Regions from separate parts of the Shewanella indica genome, predicted to be linked through region 1. Evidence: predicted binding sites of a transcription regulator. Region 1 holds the regulator's gene; each other region holds the start of a gene.
The links. The regulator sigma-54, encoded in region 1, starts transcription at its own class of promoters, with help from an activator protein. The targets are predictions, from matches to a motif close to GTTGGCACGNNNNTNGNNT.
Positions count from the first base shown of each region.

Region 2: flgF (flagellar basal-body rod protein FlgF) is a predicted target of sigma-54. The motif match lies at 1,603-1,621, and genes of this name have one in related genera.
Region 3: glnA (glutamate--ammonia ligase) is a predicted target of sigma-54. The motif match lies at 2,505-2,523, and genes of this name have one in related genera.
Region 4: SIL79_RS03740 (TorF family putative porin) is a predicted target of sigma-54. The motif match lies at 2,244-2,262, and genes of this name have one in related genera.

Region 1 covers NZ_JAWXXR010000001.1:927,521-931,685, forward strand. The annotation lists gene lptC (LPS export ABC transporter periplasmic protein LptC) at 1-557, shown strand, start outside; gene lptA (lipopolysaccharide transport periplasmic protein LptA) at 544-1,077, shown strand; gene lptB (LPS export ABC transporter ATP-binding protein) at 1,074-1,802, shown strand; gene SIL79_RS04280 (RNA polymerase factor sigma-54) at 1,898-3,361, shown strand; gene hpf (ribosome hibernation promoting factor) at 3,393-3,680, shown strand; gene ptsN (PTS IIA-like nitrogen regulatory protein PtsN) at 3,683-4,126, shown strand; gene rapZ (RNase adapter RapZ) at 4,123-4,165, shown strand, end outside.
Region 2 covers NZ_JAWXXR010000001.1:2,887,198-2,891,362, forward strand. The annotation lists gene flgD (flagellar hook assembly protein FlgD) at 1-76, shown strand, start outside; gene flgE (flagellar hook protein FlgE) at 131-1,492, shown strand; gene flgF (flagellar basal-body rod protein FlgF) at 1,658-2,401, shown strand; gene flgG (flagellar basal-body rod protein FlgG) at 2,413-3,201, shown strand; gene flgH (flagellar basal body L-ring protein FlgH) at 3,214-3,888, shown strand; gene SIL79_RS12980 (flagellar basal body P-ring protein FlgI) at 3,899-4,165, shown strand, end outside.
Region 3 covers NZ_JAWXXR010000001.1:1,782,180-1,786,344, reverse strand. The annotation lists gene SIL79_RS08270 (helix-turn-helix domain-containing protein) at 1-250, shown strand, start outside; gene typA (translational GTPase TypA) at 336-2,147, opposite strand; gene glnA (glutamate--ammonia ligase) at 2,605-4,014, shown strand; gene SIL79_RS08255 (hypothetical protein) at 4,119-4,165, opposite strand, start outside.
Region 4 covers NZ_JAWXXR010000001.1:797,595-801,759, reverse strand. The annotation lists gene SIL79_RS03750 (putative bifunctional diguanylate cyclase/phosphodiesterase) at 1-441, shown strand, start outside; gene rimK (30S ribosomal protein S6--L-glutamate ligase) at 526-1,431, shown strand; gene SIL79_RS03740 (TorF family putative porin) at 1,473-2,165, opposite strand; gene SIL79_RS03735 (HU family DNA-binding protein) at 2,432-2,704, opposite strand; gene SIL79_RS03730 (hypothetical protein) at 2,878-3,273, opposite strand; gene SIL79_RS03725 (DUF4240 domain-containing protein) at 3,393-3,902, shown strand; gene SIL79_RS03720 (hypothetical protein) at 3,909-4,165, opposite strand, start outside.

The DNA.
Region 1 (4,165 bases):
ATAGGGTCACTCTGGCCATTATTTTGTTTTTCTCCACTGCACTTATCCTTTACTGGCAGGTGCAGAACAAGCGCAACGCCCAACAGAGCGAGGCGCCGGTGGATGTTGTGCGGCCGGACTTTGTCGCCGATGACCTGCGCTCAGTCAACTTTGACGAGCAGGGCAATGTCGCCAGCAGGGTCGCGGCGGCGCACATGGAACACTATGAAGCCAATGAGAAGACCTTCTTCAACCAACCGGTTTATCTGGTCTATCCGGACAAGGGCGAAGCGCAGTGGCGCCTGTCTGCCAACGAGGGCAGGCTCAATCGCAAGAGTAACCGAGTGGTACTTGAAAATAATGTTATCATCGACGCCATTAGCCCCAATGAACCGATCCAGAGCCTGAAAACCAGTTATGTGGAGCTGGATCTGGACACCATGATCATGACCTCAGATCGCGAGATCCTGATCGAAGGCAGAGACTTTAATATCAAGGGATCCGGCCTGTATGCCGATCTCAACGCTCAGCAAGTAAAGCTGACCAGTCAGGTGAAAGGAACCTATGAAACCAAGTAAGCTTTTTATCGGTGCCCTCTTGTGCATCACAAGCCTGTCGGCAGTGGCCATTGAAGAAGATCTGCTGCAAAAAGTCGAGATCAGCGCCGCCAATCAGTTTGCCGATATCAAAAACAAGCGCGTGGTATACGGCGGGCCTGTCACAGTCACCCAGGGCAGTTTGAAGCTGCTGGCCGATGAACTCACGGCTTACACTGAGGACAAGAGTGGCGAGCGGATCCTGGTGGCCAAGGGCTCACCTGCCACCTATACCCAGAAGCTGGAAGATGGCCGTCAGGCCAGTGCCAAGGCCAAAGAGATCCACTACAACATAGACAGCCGCATCATGACCTTGATAGGCCAAGCCAAAGTGGAACAGGACGGCAGCGAAGTAACCGCCGAGAAGATAGTCTACGACATCAACAAGCAGCAGCTGGAAGCGGAAAGCAGCGGCAAAGGCCAAGATAGGGTAACCACTGTTATCCAGCCGGAAAACTATCAGGATCTCAATAAGAAAGAACAGCAGCAGGAGCCGCAATGACCAGCACCCTGACGGCACAAAACCTGGCAAAGAGTTACAAGAAGCGCAACGTAGTCAAAGATGTCAGCCTATCGGTCAATACCGGCCAGATCGTGGGGCTGCTGGGCCCCAACGGGGCGGGCAAGACGACTACCTTCTATATGGTGGTTGGCCTGGTGCAGAGTGACAAGGGCCGTATTTTCATTGACGACGACGAGCTGACCTTGGATCCCATGCACCTGCGTGCCCGTAAAGGCATAGGCTATCTGCCACAGGAAGCCAGTATTTTCCGCAAGCTGTCGGTACATGACAACATCATGGCCGTACTGCAAACCCGCAAAGAGCTCAACAGCGACGAGCGCGAGGAACAACTCGAACAGTTGCTGGAAGAATTCCACATTACCCACATACGTGACAGCCTGGGGATGTCCCTCTCCGGCGGTGAACGCCGCCGGGTGGAAATCGCCCGGGCATTGGCCGCCAATCCACAGTTCATTCTGCTGGATGAGCCGTTCGCCGGTGTGGATCCCATCTCAGTTATCGATATCAAGAAAATCATCGAACAGCTTAAGTCCCGCGGTTTGGGGGTGCTGATCACAGACCACAATGTTCGCGAAACGCTCGACGTTTGTGAGCGAGCCTACATTGTCAGCCATGGGCAGTTGATTGCCGAGGGCACACCCGCTGAAATCTTGGACAACCAGCAAGTGCGTGCTGTGTACTTAGGCGAACAATTCAGGCTATAGTTAGGATCATGTCATCCGGCGGCAATTCCGGGTATTATAGTTTGTTATTATTGAATTTTTTCCTTGAAAAATAACGAGTAGGGATTAGCGGTATAATGAAAGCGTCACTCCAGCTCAAATTGGGTCAACAGTTGACCATGACACCTCAGTTGCAGCAGGCAATTCGCCTGCTGCAACTGTCGTCCCTTGAGCTGCAGCAGGAAATCCAGGAAGCCTTGGAAGCCAACCCTCTGTTGGAGATGGCCGAGGACAACCAGGATGACGCTATCGACGACAACCACAAGGAAAACGACGCCGGCGAATTGAGCGTCAAGCAGGAAGATGGTTCCACGGTAGAAACCTCAGAGGCATTGAACAATGAGTCTATGCCGGATGAATTGCCTATGGATACCACCTGGGATGAAGTCTTTACCGCCGCCAGCGCCTCAGGGCCGGCTATGGGCCGTGAAGATGACATGCCCTTCCAGGGTGAAACCAGCGAAGGTCTCTATGAACACCTGGAATGGCAAAAGAACCTGACCCCGTTTTCCGATACCGACGACGCCATTGCCACCGCCATCATAGATGCCATTGACGAGCAGGGCTATCTAACCCAGAGCACTGAGGAGATCCTCGAAGCCATGGGCAACCCTGAGATTGAGCTCGATGAAGTCGAGGCGGTACTCAAGCGGATCCAGCACTTCGATCCCATCGGCATCGCCTCCAGAGATCTGCGCGAATGCCTGCTGATCCAATTGCAACAGTTCAACGCCGACACCCCGCATCTGGCCGACGCCCGCTTGTTGATTGACGAACATCTGGATCTCATCGCTACCCGCGACTTTCGCACCCTAATGCGTAAGACCAAGCTCAAGGAAGATCAACTGCGTGACGCCATCAACCTTATTCAGAGCCTCAATCCCCGCCCCGGTTTGCTGGTGCAGCCGATGGACGAGGAATATGTGATCCCGGATGTCAGCGTCTGGAAGAAGAGCGGCCGCTGGGTAGTGGAGCTCAATCCGGACTGTATGCCCAAACTCGGGATCAACCAACAGTATGCTGCCATGGCCCGTAGCGCCCGCAGCCAATCAGACAGCCAGTTTATTCGTGGTCATCTTCAGGAAGCCAAATGGTTTATCAAGAGCCTGGAGAGCCGCAACGACACCCTGCTCAAGGTGGCCAACTGCATAGTGCAGTTCCAGCAGGGATTTTTTGAATATGGTGAAGAGGCCATGAAACCCATGGTACTCAACGATATTGCCGAGGCGGTCGAGATGCATGAATCGACCATCTCCAGGGTCACCACTCAAAAGTATATGCATACCCCGAGGGGAATATTTGAATTGAAGTACTTCTTCTCCAGCCATGTCGGTACCGAAGATGGCGGAGAATGCTCTTCCACGGCGATCAGGGCTTTTATCAAGAAGCTCGTGGCAGCGGAAAACCAGAAGAAACCTTTGAGCGACAGCAAGATGGCACAACTTCTGGCAGAACAGGGAATCAACGTTGCAAGACGCACCATAGCCAAGTATCGCGAGGCTATGATGATACCACCGTCGAACCAGCGTAAGAGTTTATAAATCCACAGTTGGAAATTGGAGGAATCTTTCTATGCAAATCAACCTGACAGGACATCATATCGAGATCACCGACTCACTGCGTGACTATGTGGAAAGTAAGTTTTCGAAACTTGAACGCCATTTCGAACAGATCAATAATGTGCACGTTGTGCTCAATGTACAAAAACTGCAACAGATTGCCGAAGCCAAGATCAACCTCACAGGCGGCGAAGTCTATGCAACTTCTGAACATGCCGACATGTATGCCGCCATCGACGTTCTGATTGATAAATTGGATCGTCAGGTCATTAAACATAAAGAAAAGCTGACAAAACACTAACGATGGAACTGAGTACCATCCTGCGGCCGGAGTGCACTACCTGTGCCACTCCGGGCAGTAAGAAAAAGGTACTGGAGCTAATTAGCGATCTCGCCAGCGCCCAGTACCCCACCCTTTCCTCTCAAGCGATTTTTGAAAGCCTTTTGGCCCGCGAAAAGATGGGGAGCACAGGTATAGGTAATGGTATTGCGATTCCGCATGGCCGGCTGCCTGATATCACAGAGCCGATTGCCGTGCTGGTCAAATGCGAAGAGCCTATCGCCTTCGATGCCATAGACAACCAACCGGTGGACATACTGTTCGCCCTTCTGGTTCCCGCAGATCAATGCCAACAACATCTGAGTACCCTGTCTGCCATGGCTGAAAAGCTCAGCGACAAAGCAATACTCAAGCAGTTGCGTAAATCCCGCGATGAAACAGAACTCTATCAGGTGATCACAGGATGAAACTCGCTATAGTCTCAGGCCGCTCCGGTTCCGGAAAAT
Region 2 (4,165 bases), 2.0 Mb from region 1:
CACCGGCGCCGTGTTGAATCTAAGAGGTATTGGCGGGATCAGATTGGCCGATGTGCTGGCTGTTTCCGAAGTTTAATTCTGTTTCTGCCCCGGCTGCGCCGGACAGTATCTGAAAATCATGAGGTGAATTATGTCTTTTAACATTGCTCTGAGTGGGATTGCTGCGGCGCAGAAAGATCTCAATACCACGGCCAACAATATTGCCAACGTTAAGACGATAGGCTTTAAAGAATCCCGGGCCGAGTTTGCTGATGTGTACGCCAGCTCGATTTTCTCCAATGGTAGAACCACTGTGGGCGGCGGTGTCACCACCACTCAGGTGGCACAGCAGTTCCATCAGGGTAACCTGAACTCCACCAACAATGCGCTGGATATGGCGATCAACGGTGGTGGTTTCTTCGTGACATCATCCAGTGTCGGCAGTCAGGATTACTCTTTCACCCGCGCCGGAGCTTTTAAGCGTGATGACAACGGCTTTTTGGTCGATGCTGCCGGTAATTATCTGCAGAGCTTCCCGGTCGATAAAGATGGTAACTCCACTTCTGTGAGTCTGACTACCACCAAGCCGGTGCAGATCCCGGATACTGCCGGTAGCCCGCAGAAAACCAACAATGTTGGCATTAGCATGAACCTGGACTCCACTCAAGAAACTAAAGATCCGGCGCTGTTTGACCCATCCAAGTCAGATACTTTTAATAACTCCACTGCAGTGACCATTTATGACTCTTTGGGTAACTCCCACACCTTGACCACTTATTTTGTGCGTCCGGAAAATGGTGCTCATACCGGTGAGAGTAACTGGGTGGCCTACTACGCCATTGACGACAAGCCGGTCAATCTGGGCGGCGGCGCCGGAACCTACAACACGGACACTAACGGTGACGGTACTGCGGATGGTACAGGCACAGCACAAACTGCAGGTGGCTGGACTGGTGCCGTGCTTAAGTTCAACGATGTCGGCGGTTATATAGGTTCCGATCCTGCGGTGATCACCACAGAGCAGTTGGGGGTTGGTGGGGCCAACGTTCTTGGTCCTGCTGCTGACGGCACTCAAGCGATAACCATAGATTTCAACAATCCGACCCAGTTCTCGGAAAAGTTCAACGCCACGGAATTGACGCAGGATGGTGTAACAGTGGGCCGTTTGACTAATGTGGAAGTGGGTACAGACGGGTTGATCTCTGCTAAGTACAGCAATGGCTCAACAGTGCCTCTGGCACGGGTGGCGTTGGCACGCTTCTCCAATGAGCAGGGACTGAGCCAGGTGGGCAACACCTCCTGGAAAGCCAGCCTGGATTCAGGCGCGGCGCTGGCCGGTGAGGCCAACAGCGGTGTGTTTGGCAGTATCCGTTCATCAACACTGGAGCAATCCAACGTCGACCTGACCACTGAGTTGGTGGACCTGATTTCGGCCCAACGTAACTTCCAGGCCAACTCCCGTACTTTGGAAGTGAACAATACACTACAGCAAACCGTGCTGCAGATCCGCTAAGCCTTCCTGCGCAAGACATTGCCGCCCGGCAATGTCTTGCCGCATCTTTGTCTATTAACTCCCAAGTCACTGAAGTTCTTCTGCTGTCCTTGTGCTCAATTGCTCATTTTATTGGCACGATGTTTGCTTTTACCTGAATAGGTAAAAAGATTGACGGAGCAGCAGGTGGACAAACTTCTCTATGTCGCCATGACTGGCGCCAAACAAAACATGAATGCGCTGGCGGTTAGGGGTAACAACCTGGCCAATGCCAACACAGATGGTTTTAAGTCCGACATGGCTCAGGCCCGTGCGATGCAAGCCTTCGGTGAGGGCTTGCCGACCCGGGTGTTCGCCATGACAGAGTCGCCCTCGGCCAACTTTCAGTCCGGCCCTATCAAATCGACCGGACGGGATCTGGATATTGCCATCAAAGATCAAGGCTGGATTGCGGTGCAGGCCGCCGATGGCAGTGAGGCCTATACCCGCTCCGGTAGTCTGAGTTTTGACACTACAGGTTTGCTGCGTAACGACAGGGGCAACCCGGTAATGGGTGATAACGGCCCGATAGTGTTGCCGCTGCCGATAGACAAAATTCAGGTTGCCACAGACGGCACTATTTCTATTCGTCCTCAAGGCGCAACCGCCGAGGTGATAGAGGAGGTGGGTCGCATCAAGTTGGTTAACCCGGGCAATCAGAACCTGATGCGCGGTGAAGATGGCTTGTTCCGTACTTTGGATGGCAATCCGGCCGCCGCCGATCCCTTTGTCAATGTGGAAAGCGGCGCCGTGGAAGGCAGTAATGTCAATGCCGTGGATGAGATGGTCAACCTGATTGAGCTGCAACGTCAGTTTGAGCTGCAGGTAAAAATGATGAAAACCGCAGAAGAGAACGACAAGTCGTCCGCTTCACTGATGCGCATTAGCTAGGAGTAATTGATATGCATCCCGCGTTATGGATAAGTAAGACTGGGTTAGATGCCCAGCAAACGGACATCTCGGTGATTTCAAATAACGTCGCTAATGCCAGCACCATAGGCTACAAGAAGGGCCGGGCGATATTTGAAGACTTACTGTACCAGACAGTCAATCAGGCCGGCGGTATCAGCGCCTCCAACACCAAGTTGCCCAATGGCCTTAACCTGGGCGCAGGTACTAAAGTGGTGGCCACCCAGAAAATTTTCTCCCAGGGTAACCTGCAAACCACTGATAACGCGCTGGACATGATGATTGAGGGCCCGGGCTTCTTTGAAATTCAGCTGCCTGATGGCACCACGGCCTACACTCGTAACGGCCAGTTCAGTTTGGATGATACCGGCCAGATAGTGACTTCCGGCGCCGGCTATGTGTTGCAGCCTGCCATTACCATTCCGGACGATGCCACCAGTATTACCGTTTCCGCCGAAGGCGAAGTGTCGGTTAAAACCCCGGGCGCCGCCGAAAACCAGGTGGTCGGGCAGTTGACCATCTCTGATTTCATCAATCCGTCCGGCCTGGATCCCATAGGGCAAAACCTCTATCTGGAGACGGGCGCCAGCGGTACCCCAATTCAGGGCACGGCTTCACTCGACGGTTTGGGCTCCATTCGTCAGGGCTCGCTGGAAACCTCCAACGTTAACGTGACCGAAGAGTTGGTTAACCTGATTGAAAGTCAGCGGATCTACGAAATGAACTCCAAAGTCATTTCGGCCGTAGACCAGATGCTGGCCTACGTGAACCAGAATCTGTGATGAGGTGATGTGATGAAACCCTTGTTCCTTATCATTCCGGCTTTATTTCTGGGGGCTTGCAGCTCTACCCAGAACAAACCGATAGCCGATGATCCCTATTTTGCGCCTGTGTATCCTGAAGCGCCGCCGACCCGAATCGCACCGACCGGCTCTATCTATCAGGACAGCCAGGCATCTTCACTTTATTCGGATCTGCGGGCGCACAGGGTAGGGGACATCATCACTGTGGTGTTGGTGGAGTCGACCCAAGCGAAAAAGAGCGTCGGCAACAAGATCAAAAAAGGCTCGGACATGTCAGTGAACCCGCTCTACATGGGCGGCAACAATGTCACCATCAAGGGCAACCCGTTGGATTTTCGCTACGGCGACAGCATGGATACCAATCGCGAGGCCGATGCCGATCAGAGTAACAGTCTCTCCGGGCAGATCTCGGCCAACGTGATGCAGGTGCTGGGCAATGGCAACCTGGTTATTCGCGGTGAAAAGTGGATCACCATCAATAATGGCGACGAATTTATTCGGGTAACCGGCATTATTCGGCCGCAGGATATTACCCCTGAAAACACCATAGATTCGCCCAAAGTCGCCAATGCCCGTATTCAGTACAGCGGTACCGGCACCTTTGCCGAGTCGCAAAAGGTGGGCTGGCTGAGCCAGTTCTTCCTCTCTGACTGGTGGCCTTTCTGAGGATAAGCTCATGAAAATAAAATTAATCATGGCACTTGCCTGTTTGCTGGTTTCTCTTCCGGGGCAGGCCGAGCGCATCAAGGATATCGCCGATATCCAAGGGGTCAGGGACAACCAGTTGATAGGCTACGGCCTGGTGGTGGGGTTGCCGGGAACCGGGGAGAAGACCCGTTACACTGAGCAGACCTTCAAGACCATGTTGAAGAATTTTGGCATCAATCTGCCGGATAACTTCAGGCCCAAGATCAAGAATATTGCCGTGGTGGCTGTGCATGCC
Region 3 (4,165 bases), 850 kb from region 1:
GGGGGTACACGAGCGCACGTTACAGGCAAGACTCAAAGAGACTGGGCTTAGCTATCGTCAATTGCTGCAAGAAGTCAGACAAAATATCGCTAAACAGCAACTCAGTTATGGCACCCAAACCATTACCGAACTGGCACTGCAATTAGGTTATGCCGAGATCGCTGTTTTTAGTCGTCATTTTAAAACTTGGACGGGATTGTCCCCCAAGCAATGGCAGCAGCAATATCGCAGGGGACAAATAGAGGATTAATCTTGATAAACAAAAGCCCCGCTAAGCTAGAGCTTAGCGGGGCTTTTTATTCACTGTGAGGCTATCACCTCGAACGCAACCACAATCAACCGCGGCTGGCGCGCTTACGGTCGTTTTCAGTCAGATGACGCTTACGGATCCGAATGCTCTTAGGCGTTACTTCCACCAGTTCATCATCATCGATGAATTCCAGCGCTTGCTCCAGAGACATCTGGATATGCGGAGTCAGTACCTGAGCTTCGTCAGTACCTGAAGCACGCATGTTGGTCAACTGCTTGCCCTTGAGGCAGTTTACTGTCAGGTCGTTGGAGCGGCTGTGAATACCTATCACCTGGCCTTCATAAACCTCGGCGGCATGACCAATCATCAGACGACCGCGATCCTGCAGACCAAACAGAGCAAAGGTCAGTGCCTTACCGGTCGCATTGGAGATCAATACTCCGTTGGTACGCTGGCCGATATCGCCACCCTTGTATGGACCGTAATGGTCGAAGGTATGATACAGCAGACCTGTACCCGAAGTGGCCGTCATAAACTCAGTCTGGAAACCGATCAAGCCGCGGCTTGGGATCATGAAATCGATACGTACGCGACCCTTGCCATCTGGCTGCATGTCGCGCATGTCGGCCTTACGGGTACCCAGCTTCTCGATAACGCCACCCTGATGCTCTTCTTCCACATCCACGGTCAGTTGCTCGTATGGTTCGCACTTCTCGCCGTCGATCTCTTTGATGATCACTTCAGGACGGGAAACCGCCAGCTCATAACCTTCACGACGCATGTTTTCGATCAGGATAGACAGGTGCAGTTCACCACGGCCGGATACGCGGAAACGATCCGGACTCTCGGTTTCTTCAACACGCAGGGCCACGTTGTGTACCAGCTCCTGTTGCAGACGCTCAAGGATGTTACGTGAAGTCACGTACTTACCTTCTTTACCTGCGAAAGGAGAGGTGTTGACCTGGAAGGTCATAGTCATGGTTGGTTCATCAACAGACAGAGGTGGCAATGCTTCGGCATGACCGACGGCACAGATGGTGTCGGAAATCTTCAGCTCGCCCAGGCCTGTGATGGCAACGATATCACCGGCATTGGCGCTGTCCACTTCGTGGCGATCCAGGCCCATATAGCCCAGAACCTGGCCGACTTTGCCGTTACGGGTTTTACCGTCGGCACCAACAATAGTGACCTGCTGGTTGGTCTTGACGCTACCGCGCTTGATACGACCCACACCGATAACCCCTACATAGCTGTTGTAGTCCAGCTGAGAGATCTGCATCTGGAATGGACCATCGGCATCGGCATCCGGAGGAGATACTTTTTCAACGATAGTCTGGAACAGCGGTGTCATATCTTCACTGGCTTCATCGGGATCCAAGCTGGCAAAACCGTTCAGAGCAGAAGCATACACAATAGGGAAGTCCAACTGTTCGTCGGTAGCACCCAGGTTGTCAAACAGGTCAAATACCTGATCGATAACCCAATCAGGGCGGGCACCCGGACGGTCAATCTTGTTGATAACCACAATAGGCTTAAGGCCTTGGGCAAATGCTTTCTTGGTCACGAAGCGTGTCTGTGGCATTGGACCGTCCTGCGCATCAACCAGCAGCAGTACAGAGTCAACCATAGACAGAACCCGCTCTACTTCACCACCGAAGTCGGCGTGTCCAGGGGTGTCTACTATATTAATGCGGTAGTCGTTCCACTTAATGGCGGTGTTCTTCGCCAGAATAGTGATCCCACGTTCTTTCTCCAGATCGTTGGAGTCCATCACCCGCTCGGTGGCTTCTCCGCGGGTTGCCAGGGTTCCTGACTGTGCCAACAGCTTGTCTACCAGGGTAGTCTTACCATGGTCAACGTGCGCTATGATGGCGATGTTACGTAAATTCTCTAACACAGTTTTGCCTCTTACGATCTCTGTTCTGTGGGATGCAGCAATATAAATTGAATGGTACAACCGCTTTATGACTGCTTGGCGATTGCCTTCCAGGCCTTATAAAACCTGGGCTAGCATCATGCTGGGGAACACTATTTCCCCGGATGGTTGCTTTAAAAAGCGTGCCATTCTACTCTAGCGAGGGGCTATCGCACAGGATTATTTTTTAAACACCTATGAATATCCTACTGAATAAGCGCACGCACCATTATGGTGAGCGCACCTTTTTGGAACACAGTACGCACCATTATAGTGCAAACCCGCTTGTCTCGCCAGCCCTCGATTTTACCACTCCCTTTATTTTCAATATCTTAGCATCTTGGCATGAGTTTGGCTTAATAGAAACCAACAAGGCGCCAGACGCTAAATACTAAGAGTTGACAAAGGGCACCCCCTTTACCCTACCGGAGGCTTGATAATGTCAGTCGAATCAGTTTTACAACAGCTGCAAGAGTTGGAAGTTAAGTTTGTTGATTTACGCTTTACCGATACCAAAGGTAAGGAACAGCATGTATCTATCCCGACTCATCAGGTAGATGCTGATTTCTTTGAAGAGGGCAAGATGTTTGATGGTTCATCCATCGGTGGTTGGAAAGGGATCAACGAATCTGACATGGTACTGATGCCAGATCCAGACAGCTTTGTACTGGACCCATTTACCGAAGAAACCACAGCACTGATCCGCTGCGATATTCTCGAACCCGGCACTATGCAGGGGTATGAGCGTGACCCTCGCTCCATCGCCAAGAAAGCCGAAGAATACTTGCGTTCTACCGGCATCGCCGACACTGTGCTGATCGGCCCTGAGCCAGAATTTTTCCTGTTCGATGACGTGCGTTTCGGTACCGACATGAGCGGCACCTTCGTCAAGATAGATGCCAAAGAAGCGGCATGGAACTCAGGCACCAGCTATGAAGACGGCAACACAGGCCACCGTCCATTCGTTAAGGGCGGTTACTTCCCGGTAGCACCAGTAGACTCTTCACAGGATCTGCGTAGCGCCATGTGTCTGGTGCTGGAAGAGATGGGTCAAATTGTGGAAGCTCACCACCATGAAGTGGCTACCGCGGGTCAGAATGAGATCGCCACGCGCTTCAACACACTTACAAAGAAAGCCGATGAAATTCAAGAGCTTAAGTATGTGATCCACAATATGGCTCACGCCTACGGCAAGACTGCGACCTTTATGCCCAAGCCGATTGTCGGCGACAACGGCAGCGGCATGCACGTTCACCAGTCACTCTCTAAAGACGGTACTAACCTGTTTGCCGGTGACAAGTACGGTGGCCTGTCTGAAACTGCCCTGTACTATATCGGCGGTATCATCAAGCACGCCCGTGCCCTGAACGCCTTCACCAACCCAAGCACCAACTCCTACAAGCGTTTGGTGCCACACTTTGAAGCCCCTGTGATGCTGGCATATTCTGCCCGCAACCGCTCCGCTTCTATCCGTATCCCTGTGGTACCTAGCCCTAAGGCTCGCCGTATCGAGACCCGCTTCCCGGATCCTATGGCCAACCCTTACCTGGCCTTTGCAGCACTGCTGATGGCCGGTCTGGACGGTATCCAGAACAAGATCCACCCTGGTGATGCCATGGACAAGGATCTGTACGATCTACCGGCCGAAGAAGCAGCGGAAATCCCGACTGTGGCCGAATCTCTGGAAGTCGCCCTGGCGGCTCTGGATGCAGACCGTGAGTTCCTGACCCGCGGCGGTGTGTTCAGCGATGACTTTATCGACTCTTACCTCAAGCTGAAACAAGCCGAGGCCGAGCGTGTCAGCCGTACCACTCACCCTGTCGAATTTGAGCTGTACTACAGCCTCTAATTGCCCTGCAATCAACCGATGAGTCAAGCCATCGGATAATAAAAAAAGCGCCCCGGGAGCAATCCTGGGGCGCTACTATTTTAAGGCTCTGAAACTCAAATCATTCAGGGAGCGCTGATAAGTTCAGGCGCACTCTGGGCCTTGGCTCCGG
Region 4 (4,165 bases), 130 kb from region 1:
CAAACCGGGTTGCCGGCGTCGCAACTGGAGCTGGAACTCACCGAAAATGCCCTGATTGAAGAACCGCTGGAGCTGGCCAAGGTGTTGGAGCGGATTGCTGCCTTGGGGGTAGTGTTGTCTTTGGATGACTTTGGCACCGGCTTTTCATCTCTCGAGCACATCAAATATTTTCCTATCAATGTACTTAAAATCGACAAGAGTTTTGTGGCTTCGGTCGAGCAGGATGAACGTGGTAAACGTCTGTTGTCTGCCTTGATTAATTTTGCCAACGGTTTTAACGTGGTGTCTGTGGCTGAGGGTATAGAGACAGAGGCGCAGGCACAGTTTTGTCGTGAACGAGGCTGCAATCTGCTGCAGGGATATCTTTACTGTCGGCCGATTCGGCCCACGGATTTTGAAGTGCAGCATATTTTACCTTTGCTGGCCGAGGGGAATGTTTGATTTTGCTTGCCTATTGGCAAAGTATGGTCAAAGATGCCTGCTCTTTTTGCTGGGCCATAACTCTCTTTACCGGGTCTTCCAAACATGAAAATCGGTATCCTCTCTCAATTTCCCGAGCTTTATTCTACCCGCAGGCTGGTGGAAGCCTGTGAGGGACGCGGTCATCAGGCCTTGGTGATCAATCCACTCAACTGTTATATGAACATCAACTCGGTGCAACCCAGTATTCATCTTGAAGGTGAAGAACTCAGCGGTTTTGATGCCATTATCCCGAGGATCCATGCCAGTGTGACTTTTTATGGCTGTGCCCTGGTGCGCCAGTTCGAGATGATGGGGGTGTACGCCGCCAATGATTCTATCTCCATTGCCCGCTCAAGGGATAAGCTGCGGGCACTGCAGTTGCTCTCTCGCAAAGGGGTAGGTATGCCGGTCACCGGCTTTGCCAGCAAGCCGGACGATATTCCGGATCTTATCGCCATGGTGGGTGGTGCGCCGCTGGTGATTAAACTTTTGGAAGGCACCCAAGGAATAGGCGTGGTGCTGGCCGAAACCAAGAAGGCCGCCGAGAGCGTTATTGAAGCCTTTCTGGGGCTTAAGGCCAACATTCTGGTACAGGAATATATCAAAGAAGCCAACGGCAGTGATATCCGCTGCTTCGTGGTGGGCGACAAGGTGGTTGCGGCCATGAAACGCCAGGGGCCGGAAGGAGATTTTCGCTCCAATCTGCATTTGGGTGGCAGCGCCGAGAAAATCAAGATTACCCCCCAGGAGCGCAAGAGCGCCATAGATGCAGTCAAGGCGATGGGGCTGGCTGTGGCCGGGGTGGATATTCTTCGCTCTGAGCGCGGCGCTTTGGTGCTTGAAGTCAATTCGGCTCCGGGTATTGAAGGCATAGAACTGACTACAGGCATCAAGGTGGCAGAGCCGATAGTGGAGCATATCGAAAAAATGGTTGCTGCCCGTAAACACAATCGAACTGTCATCGCCTAATTGCGCCTCGGGCTTTCCCCATATAGGAGTTCGCACCTTCCTTAGAATTCGAACTCATAGACATAGCTGAGCACTATCTTGGCATCGTCGTCCGGCAGATCCGTATCGGCTACCATAAAGGAGACAGAGCCTATGCCTGTGTCCTTGCTGATGGCCAAATGGTAGTCGGCGTAGTTGGAAACCTGGAACCAGCTCTGCACCACATCGCCGTCTGAATAACCATAGTGTGCCGTCAGCGTCACGGTTTCCGTGATGGGATAGCTGAAACCCGCGTGGATATAGCTCAAATCCTTGTTATCCAGCGGCGCTTTGGCTACATCATCACCGGCATTGACCACCTTGGCATAACCCAGCTCAAACCACTTCCAACTGAGGTTCAACGCCAGTTCGCCAAAGTCGATATCACCCTTGGCATCAGGATAACCATAGTAGAGATAGCCGATGTCATAGCCAAAGTCTTCGCCTATGCTGCCGGAGTAACCGCCGTAAAAATCGAGCTCGTAACTGGTGTCATCACCAAAGTCGACATTAGAGGCCCAGGTGCCCAGGTAAAAGCCAGAGTCGTGGCTGTAGTCTATACCGCCTTGAACGGCGACAGAGTCATTTGTTTGGGTAACCCCGCGCCACAGATAGTTGGAGGCGACGCCGATATTCCCTGATACAGTCGCCTGGACTTCGCCGGCCAGCAACAACAGACCTGCAATAACTGACATTGAAAACTTGGTGTGTTTCATTCTCATCCCCTCGATGGTTGGGTTCCGGAACCGGGCAAGCTTGACCGGCGCAGACACTCGTTATTGTCTTTGTGGGATGAGCGAATCTTGTGCCAAGTTTAAATGAATATGAAATACAGAAAGTTAGCTTTTATTCTGAAACTCAGTTAACAGATTGTTGCCTTTAGTTAGGGCGTTTTGCCCTTTTTTTGTGCAGTGGAATGTTGGGAACTACAGACAATAAAAAAACGCCTCAATATGAGGCGCTTTCATCCGTGAAAAGCAGTTTAGTTGACGCTGTCACGCAGTGCCTTACCGGCTTTAAACTTGGGAATAGTGGCTGCAGGGATCTGGATCTCTTTGCCGGTTTGCGGATTACGACCTGTGCGGGCCGCGCGGGTTGAGGTTTCGAAAGAACCAAAGCCTACGATGGAGATTTTAGATCCTTCTTTCATGGCATCAGTCACTGCTACTTCGAACGACTTGAGGGCGCGGGCAGCTTCTGCCTTGGACAGGTTTGCATGTTCTGCCATTTTTGCGATTAGTTCAGTTTTGTTCATCTGGAGCGTCTCTTCTTTCCGTCGATTGAATTATTATTGCCCATCTAACATGCCATAAGGTTTTTGGCTTGAAAAGGCCTTTCAGCGGGCTTCTTGGGCTTTATTCGCTATTTTTTAACCAAAATTATACAAAATTGTGAGCCGGTCGCTGATTTCCTTAAATTCAGTGCGATCTAGTCAGATTTTTCCTGTTGCAAGAAGCGTTTTGTGTTGGTGGAAAAAGCTACCCAATACTGGAATGCCAGCAAGGCCAACAACACAGCCGCCAGCGGCAGCAAGGGGATATTGCGTCCAGCCAGCTCAAGTTTGACATCTTCAGGCGTTATCTGCAGTGCCATCAATGCAGTAGCGGCCAATGCCAGTAGTCCCAGAGTCTGGATAAAGAGATAGATACGCAGTGCCCACAGCGACCAACTTGTACGTAACATTATGCCTACCAATACTGGGATGACTCCCAAGGTAAACAGATCTACTGCACCTGTGCTGATGGTGCGCCACAGTGCTACCCCGGCCAGTACCAGATAGAGGATGCAAAGCAGTACCAATGGTATTGGTCTTGAAATGGACATAAATGACTCCTGTGAGAAATGGGCCTAAGTCTATGGAAAGCCCTGGGGTGAGTCCAGCCGGATTTTAATCGCATTTTCCGGTAAAATGAGCGCCGACATTTTTGGCAGGATAACACTCAATGACAGAAGAGCAGTTCTGGGAGCTGGTCAGCCGCGACTATCCCGATCAGGAACAACAGGAACTCCAGGCGCGTTTGACCGAAAAACTGCAAAGCCTGGGCGATGATGAGCTGGCAGAGTTTGATAAGCACTTTGCCAGGCTGCTCAGGTTGAGTTACAGCTGGGATCTTTGGGGCGCAGCTTACATCATTGCCGGAGTTGATTCAGATTATGGTTTCGCCGAGTTCCGGAACTTCCTGGTGACTCTGGGAAAGGAGCGTTATCAGGCGGCCTGCAATGCAGCGGATTCGCTGGGAGAGCTGGAAGTTTGGCCGCAATTGAATGGTTACGCCTATCCTTTTGTTGAGGAGATAGATCTGCTGGCCGGCCAGCTATACGAGACCCGTACCGGCAAAGAGTTACCGTTTGTGCCTTCGGGGCTGAGTCAGCCCAAGGGCAAGCGTTTCAACGACCAGCCCAAGGCACTGCGTAAACAGTACCCCAAGCTCAGCGCCCGTTTCCCCTTCTAAGCAGACTTAGTCGTTACGCATCTGCTCGCACTGAAAGCCCTGGCGGCGGGAGTCAAAGCGGCAGTAGCTGCCGCACTCCCAAGGAGCCCCTTCTGCGGCCTGGGACTTCTCGATGGCGAACGCTTTACAGCTGGCATAGTCGCCAAAATCGTCCTCTTTGAGATAACGCCCCGAATCGAAACCATGGGTATAAATGAAGGCACTCCAGGTTTCCGGCCCCTTGGGTTTAGCATCCTGATTGATGGCAATGAGAACAATTCCCA